2 linked regions of the Kineococcus sp. NBC_00420 genome follow. The protein of the gene in region 1 interacts with the protein of each later gene in a pairwise test. Links are inferred from orthologs where the notes say so. Each region holds a gene or a part of one and is shown on either strand. Other genes may lie near its edges.

Region 1 (6,997 bases):
CGGCGTCGTCGCGGGCGGGCCGGACTACACCGGCGCCGCGGTCCTCGCCGTCGAGGCCGCCGTCCGGGCCGGGGCCGGGATGGTGCGCTACCTCGGTCCGCGCCACCCCACCGAACTCGTCCGGCAACGGCGTCCCGAGGTCGTCGCGGGTCCGGGCCGGGTCCAGGCCTGGGTGCTGGGGCCCGGGGTCTCCCCGGACGACCCGGAGCAGCAGGACCGCATCCGCGACGCGCTGGCCTCGGGCGAACCCGCCGTCGTCGACGCCGGCGCCCTCGGCGGCCTGCCCGACACCCTCGGCCCGCAGCACGTCCTCACCCCCCACGCCGGGGAACTGGCCCGCCTGCTCGGGGCCGAGCGGCGCGACGTCGAGGCCGACCCGCTGACCCACGCCCGCCGCGTCCACGAGCGCACCGGGGCCACGGTCCTGCTCAAGGGCTCGGTCACCACCGTCGTCGGCGCGCACGGCGTGTTCACCGCCGCGTCCGCGCCGACCTGGCTCGCCACCGCCGGGGCCGGTGACGTCCTCGCCGGGATCCTCGGCGCAGCCCTCGCGGGTCGCCCCGACGAGGACCCCGCGCAGGTCGCCGCGGACGTCGCGGTGCTGCACGGCCGGGCCGCCGCCCTCGCCTCGGCCGGTGGTCCGCTCGCCGCCCTCGACGTCGCCGACGCCGTCCCCGCGGCGCTCACCTCCCTGCCTGGCTGGTGAACCGTGGGCGGGTACCGTCGAGTCGTGCAACCACGACCCGGGGTGCCCGCGGAGGCCGTCGTCGACCTCGACGCGATCGCGCACAACGTCGCCGTCGTGCGTGAGCAGGTCGGTCGCGTCGAGGTGATGGCCGTCGTGAAGGCCGACGCCTACGGCCACGGGCTCGTCCCCGTCGCCCGGGCGGCGCTCGCGGGCGGGGCGACGTGGCTGGGGGTGGCCCACGTGCACGAGGCCACGGCCCTGCGCGAGGCGGGCGTCGACGCCGACCTCCTCGCCTGGATCCTCACTCCCGGAACGGACCTCGTCCCGGCCGTGCGGGCCCGGGTGGACCTCTCGGTGGCCGCGGTGTGGGCGCTGGAGATGGTCGTTGAGGCGGCCCGCACGACCGGGACGACGACCCGGGTGCACCTCGAGGTCGACACCGGGATGTCGCGCGGGGGAGCCTCCCCGGCCGAGTGGCCCGCGCTGCTGGACGCCGTGGCCAAGCACGTCGCGGACGGGACCGTCCAGGTCCGCGGGACCTGGGCGCACTTCGCCAGCGCCGACGTCCCCGGTGACCCCTCCGTCCCCGCCCAGCTCGAGGCCTTCGAGGCGGCGCTGCAGACCGCCCGCGACCACGGGGTCGACCCGGGCCTGCGCCACCACGCGAACTCCGCCGCCGCGATGTTCGTCCCGGAGTCGCGCTACGACCTCGTCCGCGTCGGACTCGCCGTCTACGGGCTCTCGCCCGCTCCCGAACGAGCCACCGGGGCCGAGCTGGGGCTGGTCCCCGCCATGACGCTGGCCGCCCGCCTCGCCCACGTCCGCCGCGTCCCCCGCGGGGCCGGTGTCTCCTACGGCCTGACCTACACCGCCGGGGCCGACACCACCCTCGGGCTGGTCCCGCTCGGCTACGGCGACGGCGTCCCGCGGCACGCCTCCTGGAACGGTGCCGGGTCGGGGGAGGTCCTCGTGGCCGGCGCCCGGCGGCGGATCGCGGGCCGGGTCTGCATGGACCAGGTCGTCGTCGACCTCGGCGACGACGTCGCCGCCCCCGGTGACCCCGCGATCGTCTTCGGTCCCGGCCTGGACGGGGAGGCCACCGCCGACGACTGGGCCCAGGCGGCCGGGACGATCTCCTGGGAGATCGTCACCCGCATCGGCTCCCGCGTCCCGCGCCGCTACACCGGCCGGCTCGCCGGGGTGCCCGCGTGAGGGCGGCGCTGCGTCCCGCCCGCCGGCACCGCCCCACGGTGCGCGGCGAGGAACTCCAGTCGCTGACCGGCGAACCCGTCGAGGTCGAGACCGACGACGGGGTCCGGCTGCACGTCGAGGTCGACCCCGCGGACCGCCCGGACGCGCCCACCGTCGTGTTCCAGCACGGCTACGCGCTGACCGCGGACAGCTGGCACTTCCAGCGCCTGGCGCTGCGCGGGCGGTACCGCCTCGTGCTGCCGGAACTGCGCGGGCACGGCCGCTCCGCCCGCGGCCCGGCCGGCCCGGTCACCATCGCCCGCCTCGCCGACGACCTCGGACAGGTCATCGACGCGGTCGCCCCGGACGGGCCCGTCGTGCTCGTCGGGCACTCCCTCGGCGGGATGACGGTCATGGAGCTGACCGTCCGCCGCCCCGACCTGCTGGACCGCCTCGAGGGGGTCGCCCTCGTCGCCACCAGCGCCGGCGGGATGGCCGCCGTCGACCACGGACTGCCGATGCTCGGCCACCACCTCGTCCGCTGGGCCGAACTGGCCCTGGAACGCGCCGCGGGCCGGACCGACGTGCTCGAACGGAGCCGCCGCGTCGGCGGGGACCTCGAGCAACGTCTCGTGCGGCACTGGAACTTCGCCGGACCGGTCACCCCGGAACTCCTGCGGCTCGCGGCCCGGATGATGGCCGGGACCCCCGTCGACGTCATCGCGGACCTGCTGCCCGCCTTCGGCACCCTCGACGAACGCGAGGCGCTCGCCAACCTCGCCGGTCGTCCCGTCCTGGTGCTCGCCGCCGAACGCGACCTGATGACCCCCGCGGCCCACGGCCGGGAGATCGCCGAGGCCGTCCCCGGCGCCGAGCACGTCCTGGTCCGCGGGGCCGGGCACCTGCTGATGCTCGAGCACCCGAGCGTGGTCACCGCCCGGTTGGAACGGTTGCTGGAGCGCGTCGGGACCCGGCGGGGCCTGCCCGCCGACGAGGTCGTCGTCCCGGTGCCCGCACCCCGCACCCGCCGGAGGCGACGGTGAGCCGGCGGTGAGCGACGTGGAACTCGTCCTGGCCGCCCCGGAGGACACCGTCGCCTTCGGTGCCCGGGTGGGCGGCGCCCTGCGGGCCGGTGACCTCGTCCTGCTCTCCGGGGACCTGGGCGCGGGGAAGACGACGTTCACCCGCGGTCTCGCCGACGCCCTCGGCGTCCGCGGTCCGGTGACCTCGCCGACGTTCGTCATCGCCCGCGTGCACCCCTCCCTCGTGGGCGGGCCGGAACTCGTCCACGTCGACGCCTACCGGCTCGGCTCGCTCGCCGAGGTCGACGACCTCGATCTCGACACCGACGCGCAGGACGCCGTCACGGTGGTCGAGTGGGGCCGCGGGCTCGTCGAGGGGCTCACCGGCGACCGACTCGAGATCGACCTGCTCCGCCCGCACGGAGGGGTCCCCGGCGTCGAGGGCGAGGAACCCGTCGAACCGCGCCGGGTCCGCGTCCGGGCCGTCGGTGCCCGCTGGGTCGGGGTGGACCTCACGTGAACCTCAGCGAGACCACCGACGACGAGCGCGTCCGGGGGTTCTCCCGCCGCCACGCCGCACGCCCCCGCGTCGGGGTCCTCGTCGTGCACGGGTTCACGGCGACGCCGCTGACCGTCGCCGGCTGGGCGGAGGAGTTCCACGCGGCCGGGTTCGACGTCGAGGTGCCGCTGCTGCCCGGCCACGGCACCACCGCGCACGACTGCGACGCGAGCACCTGGGCCGACTGGCTCGGTGGAACCGCGGCGGCCCTGGCCCGGCTGGAGAACGAGTCCGTCGTGGTCGCCGGGATCTCGATGGGCGGCGGCCTCGTGCTGCGGTTGGCGCAACTGCACCCCGACCGCGTCCACGCCGTCGTCCTGGCCAACCCGGCCGTCGGGCTCGACCCGCTGCGGGCGCTCGCCGTCCAGACGCTGGGGCGGGTCCTGCCGACCTGGCCCGCGATCGCGGGGGACCTCGCGGACCCCTCGGTGCGCGTCCTCGCCTACGACAGCACCCCGTTGCGGGCGTTGGTGTCGCAGGCCGCGGGCTGGCGCGACGTGCGCCGCGACCTGGCCCGGGTGCGCCAGCCGGTGCTGCTGCTGCGGTCCCGGGTCGACCACGTGGTGCCCGCGTCGTCGTCCCGGACCGTCCTGGCCGGGATCTCCTCCCGCGACGTCACCGAGGTGGTCTACGCCAACAGCTTCCACGAACTCACGTCGGACGTGGACTCGCCGTCGGTGTTCGCGGAATCGGTGCGGTTCGCTCGCCGCGTCGGCGGCTGAGGCGTTCCAGGGGGAGGAACGCGGCCCAGCAGACGACCGTCGGCAGGAAGTGGATGCCGAGGGTCAGGTAGGTCGAGAGGTGGAACACCACCACGGCCCCCAGGGCCGCCCAGAGCAGTCGGCGCCGCAGGAAGAGGGCGACCGGGGCAAGGAACTCGCAGCAGAGCACCACCCACTGCACGGCGACGAGGAACTGCGGGACCTCCAGCAGCAGGCGCGACACCGCGTTCCCACGGCGGGTCAGTGCCCACACCGTGACGGCGCCGTCGGCCCACGCCGCGGGGGTCCCGCTGCGGACCCACTTGCTCACCGCGGAACCGGTGTAGGTCATCACCGTGGCGATCTGCACGCACCGCACCGCCCACCCGGCGCTCCGGCTGGGGCGCAGGTCGTCGGCGTCGGCGCGCCCCACGCTCAGCAGCGCGAACACCGCCACGACGATCGCCATGTGGTCGTGGGCGACGTAGCCGAACCCCATGCTCCAGAACACCCAGGGCAGGTAACCGACGGCGGTGCAGACCCATCCGATGTGCCCCAGCCGACGGGTGAGGCTCAGGGCGAAACCCGCGGCCATGAGGACGAGGGCGGTCGTGGCGGTCAGCGACGTCGGCGGCGGCAGGTGCAGGGTGCGCCCGACGATCCCCGGGTGCCAGAACGCGGCGACGTGGACGTGCTGCAGGACGTGGTTCGTGAGCAGCGTCGCGTCGAGGAGGACGAACCCCGCCAGGATCCGGCGCAACCACGCGACCCGGGCGGCCGGGACGGCCGGGACCAGCCAGTCGAGGACCGTCACCGCGACCACTGCGCCAGGACCGTCAGCTCCGGCGCGCCGGAGGCGGTCGCGTCGCGCAGCCGCTGGGAGGAGCGGACGAGCCGCAGCCCGTCCAGCAGCGGGGCCGAGGGGTGCAGGGCCGCGCGGGAGCGCGCGAGGTCGCCCAGGAGTTCCGGGTGGTCGATGACGCGCAGCTGCTGGCTCTCCAGTTCGGAACGGGAGAGCCCGACCGACCCGGGGCTGAGCGCGACCCGCACGACCTCGCCGTCGGCGGTGATGCCCTCGAGGTAGGTGGAGACGACGGTGCCGTCGCTCGCCCGGGGGGTCGCGTACTGCGACAGCGAACCGAGCGGGAACCAGTCGTTGGTGTCGCGCAGCTGCGCGCCGAGCAGGACGGCGAGGCCGACGACGAGGACGAGCACCCGCCACGCCGAACGCGGGACGGACAACCGCGGCGGACCCTCGACCACGAAACCCCCTGCTGCTGCGTTCCCGACCGAGTTGCCGACCGAGCGGCCACTGTAGTGACCCGGCTACCCTGCTCGCGTGCTCCTGCTCGCGATCGACACGGCCACCGCCGGCGTGGCGGTCGCCGTCCACGACGGCGACCGGGTCCTGGCCGCCGCCCGCGCGGGGGACGCGCGCCACCACAACGAGGTGCTCGTCCCCACGATCGCCGCCGTCCTCGAGGAGGCCGGCCGGGAGCGGACCGACGTCACCGACGTCGCGGTGGGGGTCGGTCCCGGCCCCTACACCGGGCTGCGGGTGGGGCTGGCGACGGCGCGCACGCTGGCCCTGGCCTGGGGGGCCCGGATCCACGGGGTCTGCTCGCTCGACGTGCTGGCCGCGCAGGCCGTCGCCGAGGGATTGACCGGGGAGTTCCTCGTCGCCACCGACGCCCGCCGCCGCGAGGTCCACACCGCGCGCTACCTCGCCACGACCGAGGGGGTGCGGCGGACCGCCGGTCCCGACGTCGTCGCCCCGGCGTCGCTGACCCCCGACGTCCCCGTCGTGGGCGCCGGCACGCGGCTCTACCCCGACGTCCTCGGACCCGCCCGGGCCCCCTTCGACGCCGACGGTGCTGCGCTGGCCCACCTGGTCGTCGACACCCTCGCCGGCCGGGCGACGTGGGAACTGCTGCCCCCGGAACCGCTGTACCTGCGGCGCCCCGACGCGACCGAGCCGGGAGCGCGCAAGCGCGTCACGGCGTGACGGAGCACGACTCGGCGTAGCCTGTCGATCGATACAGCGGGAAGTCTCGACGAGGAGGTCTCCATGCCAGCGACGACGCCGGCCGCACCGTCCGGAACCGTGCTCGCCTCGGCCGTCAGCCGGGCGACCAGACGGCTGATGCCGATGATCGTGATCCTCTACGTCGTCGCGTTCCTGGACCGCACCAACGTGGGGTTCGCGACGAAGGGCCTCGAGCTGGACCGCGGCATCTCCACCGCGGCGTACGCGTTCGGGGCCGGGGTGTTCTTCATCGGCTACGCGATCTTCGAGATCCCCAGCAACCTCGCCCTGCAGCGGTTCGGCGCCAAGCTGTGGCTGGCCCGCATCGCCATCACCTGGGGCCTGGTGTCGGCGTCCTTCGCCTTCGTGCAGGGCGAGAAGTCGTTCATCGCCCTGCGTTTCCTGCTCGGGGTGACCGAGGCCGGGTTGTTCCCCGGCATCATCATGTACCTCTCGGAGTGGTTCCCCAACCGCGACCGCGTGCGGTTGTTCGCCATCTTCTACCTGGCCCAGCCGTTCTCGCAGATCATCGGTTCCCCGCTCTCGGGAGTCCTCATCGACGTGGGGAACGCCTCGGCCGGCGGCGTCACCGGGTGGCAGCTGATGTTCGCCGTGGAGGGCGCGCTGGCCGTGATCGCCGGCGTGGCCGCGATCTTCCTCCTGGTGGACTCCCCGGAGAAGGCGACGTTCCTGTCCGCGCCGCAGAAGACGGCCCTGCGCGAGGCGATGGCCGGTGAGGACGAGCTGCGCCGCAGCGACGGGCCCAGCGGGGTGTGGGCGGCCATGCGCAACGGCCGGGTCTGGTACTTC
Region 2 (7,277 bases), 2.0 Mb from region 1 along the record:
CGGCCTGACCGGCGACGTTGGGGATGAGCGCGGCGAAGATCCCGACCACCACGGCGATGAGCAGCACGATCGAGACGAGAGCGGCCAGCGAGCGCGGCATCACCGCGCGCAGCACCTGGGCCAGCGGCCACAGGATCGCGCTGAGCAGGATCGCGAGCAGCAGCGGCAGCAGCAGCGACCACCCCTTGCCGAGCAGCCAGATCAGGCCGGCGAACCCGATGCCCAGGATCAGCAGGCGCAACGCCCAGCGCGACGCCTCGTTGATCCCTCGTTCGACGACCCGGGTCGGGCGCTCCCGCGGACCGCGCGAGGAGGCGGTGGGCGGGCTGTCCTGCTGATCACTCACCCGGGGATGCTCTCAGGAGAAGCACGGTTGGGCACCCCGCACCTCCCGACCTGCGATCGTGCCGGGTCCTCGGCACGATCGCAGGCCGGAGGGGTCAGTGGCCGCGGGTGATCCACTCCTGCAGGTGCGGGGACTCGTCGCCGATGGTCGTGTCGTCGCCGTGGCCGGTGTGGACGCGGGTGTCGGCAGGGAGTTCGAAGAGCACGTCGCGGATCGAGTCGATGATCGTGGCGAAGCTCGAGAACGACCGTCCGGTCGCCCCCGGGCCGCCCGCGAAGAGGGTGTCGCCCGTGAAGACCGTCGACAGCTCGGGTGCGTAGACGCTCACCGCCCCCGGGGTGTGCCCGGGGGTGTGCAGGACGTGCAGCTCGGTCCCGGCGACGGTGACGATCTCCCCGTTGGACAGGTCGGTCGTGGGGACGCCCGGGTGGGTGAGTTCCCAGACCTCGCGGTCGGCGGGGTGCAGCAGGATCGGCGCACCGAAGCGTTGCGCGAGAGCCGGTGCCTGCCGGACGTGGTCGTCGTGAGCGTGCGTGCACAGCACCGCGAGGACCGTGCGCTCGCCCACGGCGGCCGCGATGGCGTCCGGGTCGTGGGGGGCGTCCAGGACGACGACCTCGCGGTCGTCGCCGAGGATCCACACGTTGTTGTCCACGTCGAAGGTCTGCCCGTCGAGGGAGAACGTCCCGGACGTGACGAGGTGCTCGATCCGCGCGCTCACAGGATCACGACCGAGCGGAGCACGTCACCGGACTTCATGGTCGCGAAGGCCTCCTCGACGTCGCCGAGCCCGATCCGCTCGGACACGAACGCGTCCAGCGGCAGCCGGCCGTTCGCGTGCAGCTCCAGCAGCTGCGGGAAGTCCCGCTCGGGCAGGCAGTCGCCGTACCAGGACGACTTCAGCGCCCCGCCGCGACCGAACACGTCCAGCAGCGGCACCTCGAGCTGCATCTCCGGCGTCGGGACGCCGACGAGCACGACGGTGCCGGCGAGGTCGCGGGCGTAGAACGCCTGCCGCCACGTCTCCGGGCGGCCCACGGCGTCGATGACGACGTCCGCGCCGAAGGAGTCGGTGAGGTCCTGCACGGCCGTGACGACCTCGTCCTCGGAGAGCCCCCGCGAGTTCACGGTGTGCGTCGCGCCGAGCTGCTGCGCCCACCCGAGCTTCTTGTCGTCGAGGTCGACGGCGATGACCCGACGGGCCCCGGCCAGGACGGCGCCCGCGATCGCCGCGCACCCCACCCCGCCGCAGCCGATGACGGCGACGGTGTCGCCGCGCTGGACGGGGGCGGTGTTGACCGCCGCGCCGATCCCGGCCATGACCCCGCAGCCCAGCAGCCCCGCGACGGCGGGATCGATCCCGGCGTCGACCTTGGTGGCCTGACCGGCCGCGACGAGGGTCTTGGGGGTGAAGGCGCCGATGCCCAGCGCGGGGGAGAGCGGGGTCCCGTCGGTCAGCGTCATCTTCTGCGACGCGTTGTGGGTGGCGAAGCAGTACTGCGGCCGGCCCCGCTTGCAGGCGCGGCACTGCCCGCACACCGCACGCCAGTTGAGGACGACGGTGTCGCCGATCGTGACGTTCGTGACGCCCTCGCCGATCGCGGAGACGGTGCCGGCGGCCTCGTGGCCTAGCAGGAACGGGTAGTCGTCGTTGATCCCGCCCTCGCGGTAATGCAGGTCGGTGTGGCAGACCCCGCACGCCGCGACGTCGACGACGACCTCACCGGCGATCGGGTCGGGTACCACGATGTTGACGGTCTCGACGGGGGCGCCCTTGGCGCGCGAGATCACTCCGGGAACGGTCCAAGCCATGGGAAGGACACTAACGACGGGCTCGGAGACAGCGCGAGCCCCGGTATCCTGGAGTCCGTGACCCTCCACCTGCACGACAGCGCCGCCGGCGCGGTGCGCGAGTTCGCGCCGCTCGTCCCCGGGCAGGTCGGCATCTACGTCTGCGGCGCGACGCCGCAGGGGTCACCCCACCTCGGCCACGTCCGCGCCCAGGTCGCCTTCGACGTCCTGCGCCGGTGGCTGACCCGCAGCGGCTACGCCGTGACGATGGTCCGCAACGTCACCGACATCGACGACAAGATCCTCACCAAGGCCGCCGAGGCGGGGACGGAGTGGTGGGCCCACGCGTACCGCTTCGAGCGCGAGTTCGGCGCCGCCTACGACGCCCTCGGCGTCCTGCCCGCCACGGTCGAGCCCCGCGCCACCGGCCACGTCACCGAGATGGTCGAGCTGATCGGGCGCCTGATCGAGCGTGGTCACGCCTACGCCGCGGGCGACGGTTCGGGCGACGTCTACTTCGACGTGCGCTCCTGGCCGCACTACGGCGAGCTCACCCACCAGAAGCTCGACGACATGGAACCGGCCGGCGACGCCGACCCCCGCGGCAAGCGCGACGCCCGCGACTTCGCCCTCTGGAAGGGACGCAAGGACGGCGAACCCGCGACGGCGTCCTGGCCGACGCCGTGGGGCCCGGGCCGGCCCGGCTGGCACCTGGAGTGCTCGGCCATGGCCGGGCGCTACCTCGGCCCCCGCTTCGACATCCACGGCGGCGGCCTCGACCTGCGCTTCCCGCACCACGAGAACGAGCAGGCCCAGTCGCGTGCCGCCGGCGACGGGTTCGCGAACTACTGGCTGCACAACTACTTCGTCACGATGTCCGGCGAGAAGATGAGCAAGTCGCTCGGCAACGTCCTCGGCGTCCCGCACCTGCTGGCGACCCACCGCGCGGTCGTGCTGCGCTACTACCTCGTCGCCGGGCACTACCGCACGCACCTGGAGTACTCCGAGAACTCCCTCGTGGAGGCCGAGGCCGCCTACTCGCGGCTGGAGGGTTTCGTGCGCCGGGCCGCCGAACGCCTCGGCCGGACCGCCGTCGCGAACGTCTCCGCCGGGTTCGCCGCGGCGATGGACGACGACATGGCGACCCCCGCGGCGCTCGCGGTCCTGCACGACACGGCGCGGGCGGGCAACTCCGCCCTCGCGGCGGGTGACGACGCGGCGCTGAGGAGCGCCTACGAACAGGTCCGGGCCGGCCTGGACGTGCTGGGCCTGGACCCGTTCGCGGAACCGTGGGCCTCGCAGGCAGGCGGAACGGACACCGCGCGCACCGCACTGGACGTGCTGGTGCGCGCACGGCTCGACGACCGGGCAACCGCCCGTGCCGCACGGGACTTCGCCACCGCCGACGCGGTGCGCGATTCCCTGAAGGATGCGGGCATCGTGATCGAGGACACCCCCACCGGGGCTCGGTGGGTTCTGGAGGGTGAGCACTAGTGGCAGGGAACTCTCAGCGTCGCGGCGCTGTCAGCAAGGGCAAGAAGGGTCCGACCGGGGGCTCCGGGGGCAAGAACCGCCGAAGCCTCGAGGGGAGGGGGCCGACGCCGAAGGCGACCGAGCGTCCCTACCACCCGGCGGCGAAGGCGGCCGGCAAGGCGGCCCACCGGGCGGCGACGACGAACGCCCGTCCCGGCGGTCGTCCGCCGACGCGGCGCAAACCCTCCGGCGAGACGGAGTGGATCGCGGGCCGCAACTCCATCGTCGAGGCGCTGCGCGCGGAACTGCCGATCACCGGCATCTACGTGGCGTCCGGGGTCGAGTCGGACGAGCGGATCAAGGAGATCCTCTCCACCGCCGGGAACAAGGGCATCCCCCTGCTCGAGGCGTCGCGTCAGGAACTCGACCGCCACACCGAGAACGCCGTCCACCAGGGCGTGGCGGCCACGGTCCCGCCGTACAACTACAAGCACCCGATGGACCTGCTGGACCGGGCCTCGCACTCGGGACGTCCCGCGTTGATCGTCGCGCTCGACGGCGTGACCGACCCCCGCAACCTCGGGGCCGTCGTCCGTTCCGTCGCCGCGTTCGGCGGTCACGGTGTCGTCGTCCCCGAACGTCGGGCGGCCGGCATGACCGCCTCGGCGTGGAAGACGTCGGCCGGTGCCGCGGCCCGCACCCCCGTCGCGCGGGCGACGAACCTCGTCCGCGCGATCGAGGAGTACCAGAAGGCCGGTCTGTTCGTCGTCGGTCTCGACGCCGAGGGTGACGTCCTGCTGCCCCAGCTGAAGCTGGCCGACGGCCCGATCGTCCTCGTCGTCGGCGCCGAGGGCGCCGGGTTGTCGCGCCTCGTGCGCGAGAAGTGCGACCAGGTCGTCAGCATCCCGATGGCCGGCGCCTTCGAGTCGCTCAACGCCGGTGTCGCCGCCGGTATCGCCCTCTACGAGGTCGCGCGCCACCGCTGATCCTCCTCCGGGGTGGAGAGGACACTCTCCGCCCCGGAGCCGCGCTGCGGGACACCGCCGTCGGCCCGGCCGGGTCGTCGGGACGACGTGCGGTTCGTCCGTCCGGGGTGTTCACTGGGTCAGATCCCGCCGTGAACGACCGGGACCTCATCGTCTGAGTTAGTTGAAGATGAAACTATCTGCTACGATGGCCGGATGACCGAGCAGACGCCTCGCTGGCTCTCCACCGACGAACGCCGGGTGTGGCTGCGGCTCAGCGCGCTCATGGAACTACTGCCCGCCGCCCTCGACGCTCAGCTGCAACGCGACGCGGACCTCACCAAGACGGCCTACCTCACGCTGGCGATGCTGTCGGAGGAACCGGGGCGCAGCCTGCGGATGAGCGAACTCGGCGCCCGCTCCAACGCGAGCCCCTCCCGGATCTCCCACGTGGTGAGCCGGCTGGAGAAGGACGGCTGGGTCCGCCGCGAGAAGAGCCCCAACGACGGCCGCGGTCAGGTCGCCGTCCTCACCGACGCCGGCTTCCAGAAGGTCGTCACCGCCGCGCCCGGACACGTCGAGCGGGTCCGTCAGCTGGTCTTCGACCCGCTCGACGAGCGCGACCTCGCCACGCTCGACGAGGTGATGGTAAAGCTGCTCGACATCCTCGACCCCGACGCGAAGTTCGCCGCGACGGCTCTCGCCCGCCAGACCTGACCGAACCGTGATCTTGCTGGGTCTCCCAGCAAGATCACGGACGGGGTCAGACGTGGTCGCGCCAGGAGTGCTCGGGTTCGTAGCCGAGCACCCGGCGGGCCTTGTCGATCGAGAGCAGCGTCTCGTGGTCACCGAGCTCGTGACGGACCTCGACCCCCGGGTAGACCTCCGCCATCAACTCCGCCGACGTGCGCGACATGACGGTGTCGGCGTTCGCGACGATGCACACCTCGACGCCGGGACCCTTGCGCTGCAACGACAGGCGCACGGCCTGGGCGCCGTCGCGGGCGTCGATGTAGCCCCAGAGGTTCCACTTGCGCAGCGTCGCGTCGGCGTCGAAGGACGGGAACTGGGCGTAGTCCTCGACGTGCATGACGTTGGAGAAGCGCAGACCGGTCATCGTCAGCGACGGGTTCCAGCGGCAGAAGTGGTGCGCCATTTCCTCCTCGAGCGCCTTCACCAACGAGTACGTCGACTCCGGCCGGACGCGGTACTCCTCGTCGAGGGGGGCGTAGGGCGGGGGAGCGGCGTCGAAGGGCAGACCCAGGACGGTCTCGCTCGAGGCCCACACGACGTTGTCGATGCCCGCGACGCGCGCCGCGTCGAAGACGTTCCACGTCGCGGCGGAGTTGTTGCGGAACGTCGCGGCGTTGGACGCGAGACCGGGGGCGGGGATGGCCCCCAGGTGCACGACCCCGGCGAAGGGGCCGGGGCGTTCCTCGATCCGGCCGGTCAGCGCCTCCACGACCTGGCCGTGGTCGGCGAGGTCGACCTTGACGAACTGCCCGTCGTCCCCCGCGAGCAGGCTCGCGGGGCGCACCTGGTCCAGGGCGAGGACGGAGTATCCGTGGTCGAGCAGATCGCGCAAGACGACCCGCCCGAGTTTGCCGGCCGCGCCGGTGAGTGCAACGCGGGGTTTCTCGGCAGCAGGCACGAGGGTCCTTCCAGAGCTTCAGTCGGCGATGACCCGGAACGACTGGGTGTCCACACCCAGCACGGCCCGTTCGTCGGGTTTCTGCGGCAGCACCCCCACCACGTAGGAGTTCACCGCCTCCTCGAGGCCGACGTCGCGGCCGGCCCGTTCGGAGAGGTACCAGCGGTGTTCCAGCACCTCGTGGAACAGTTCAGCAGCCTCGAGCTTGCCCCGCATCTCGCGGGGGACGGCCCGCTGCACGGGTTCGAAGACGTCGGCCATCCAGTCGTGCGCGACGATCTCCTCGTCCTCGCCCTGGCGGGCGGTGGCCGCGGCGTAGGAGTCGAGGTCGTTGAGCAGTCGACGCGCCTGGTTCTCCTCCGCGTCCAGACCGGTGAGGCGCAGCAGACGCCGGGAGTGGTGACCGGCGTCGACGACCTTCGGCTCGATGCGCACCGACGTCCCGTCGATGTCGGTCGTGATCGCCAGTTCCCCGACGTCGAACCCGAGGTCGTTGAGGCGCCGGATGCGGGCCTCGACGCGCCAGCGGTCACCCCGTTCGAAGGACTCCGCCTCGGTGAGCTCCACCCACAGGGCGCGGTAACGCGACACGATCCGGTCCGCGATCGCGATGACCTCGTCCATGTCGGCGTCCAGCGCCTCGGAGGCCACGACGTCCATGAGTTCGCCGGCGATGTTGGTGCGGGCGAGGTCGAGGTCGTACTCGCGCTGACCGGTGGAGAGCTCGTCGTAGAGCTCACCCGTCTCGGCGTCGACGAGGTAGGCGGCGAACGCCCCCGCGTCGCGGCGGAAGAGGGTGTTCGACAACGAGACGTCGCCCCAGTAGAAGCCCAGCAGGTGCAGCTTCACCAGGAGCACCGCGAGGGCGTCGACGGCGCGCTTGGCGGTGTCGGGCCGCAGGGTCTGGCTGTAGAGGGCGCGGTAGGGCAGCGAGTACTGCAGGTGGCGGGTGACGAGCACCGCGTTCAGCGGCTCGCCGTCGGCGTCGACGCGGCCGGTGATGACGGCCACCGGGGCCACGGAGGGGACGTCGAGCCGGTTGAGCATGCGC

Evidence for each region. The genes of interacting proteins can lie anywhere in the genome.
Region 2: the proteins of tsaE (region 1) and rlmB interact in binary tests that used the Escherichia coli proteins (3 or more experiments, as listed by UniProt). The link is inferred for Kineococcus sp. NBC_00420 from one-to-one orthologs.

What each region holds. Positions count from the first base shown.
Region 1 is NZ_CP107930.1:3,727,227-3,734,223, forward strand. Bases 1,960-4,679 are described here. They hold tsaE (tRNA (adenosine(37)-N6)-threonylcarbamoyltransferase complex ATPase subunit type 1 TsaE), read left to right. Parts: upstream 1,960-2,938; coding sequence 2,939-3,421; downstream 3,422-4,679. Other genes in these bases: OG218_RS18430 (alpha/beta fold hydrolase), read left to right, coding at 1,960-2,922; OG218_RS18440 (alpha/beta hydrolase), read left to right, coding at 3,418-4,182; OG218_RS18445 (hypothetical protein), read right to left, coding at 4,112-4,679. Also shown: OG218_RS18420 (NAD(P)H-hydrate epimerase), read left to right, coding at 1-706; alr (alanine racemase), read left to right, coding at 731-1,900; more of OG218_RS18430, read left to right, coding at 1,897-1,959; more of OG218_RS18445, read right to left, coding at 4,680-4,975; OG218_RS18450 (hypothetical protein), read right to left, coding at 4,972-5,424; tRNA (adenosine(37)-N6)-threonylcarbamoyltransferase complex dimerization subunit type 1 TsaB, read left to right, coding at 5,501-6,166; OG218_RS18460 (MFS transporter), read left to right, coding at 6,230-6,997. UniProt on the Escherichia coli protein: Required for the formation of a threonylcarbamoyl group on adenosine at position 37 (t(6)A37) in tRNAs that read codons beginning with adenine.
Region 2 is NZ_CP107930.1:1,729,135-1,736,411, reverse strand. The notes cover bases 2,614-5,613. They hold rlmB (23S rRNA (guanosine(2251)-2'-O)-methyltransferase RlmB), read left to right. Parts: upstream 2,614-3,630; coding sequence 3,631-4,596; downstream 4,597-5,613. Other genes in these bases: OG218_RS08400 (NAD-dependent epimerase/dehydratase family protein), read right to left, coding at 5,339-5,613; OG218_RS08405 (MarR family winged helix-turn-helix transcriptional regulator), read left to right, coding at 4,792-5,292; cysS (cysteine--tRNA ligase), read left to right, coding at 2,614-3,631. In the rest of the region: OG218_RS08430 (AI-2E family transporter), read right to left, coding at 1-346; OG218_RS08425 (MBL fold metallo-hydrolase), read right to left, coding at 441-1,067; OG218_RS08420 (S-(hydroxymethyl)mycothiol dehydrogenase), read right to left, coding at 1,064-2,158; more of cysS, read left to right, coding at 2,216-2,613; more of OG218_RS08400, read right to left, coding at 5,614-6,226; OG218_RS08395 (DUF4032 domain-containing protein), read right to left, coding at 6,245-7,277. UniProt on the Escherichia coli protein: Specifically methylates the ribose of guanosine 2251 in 23S rRNA.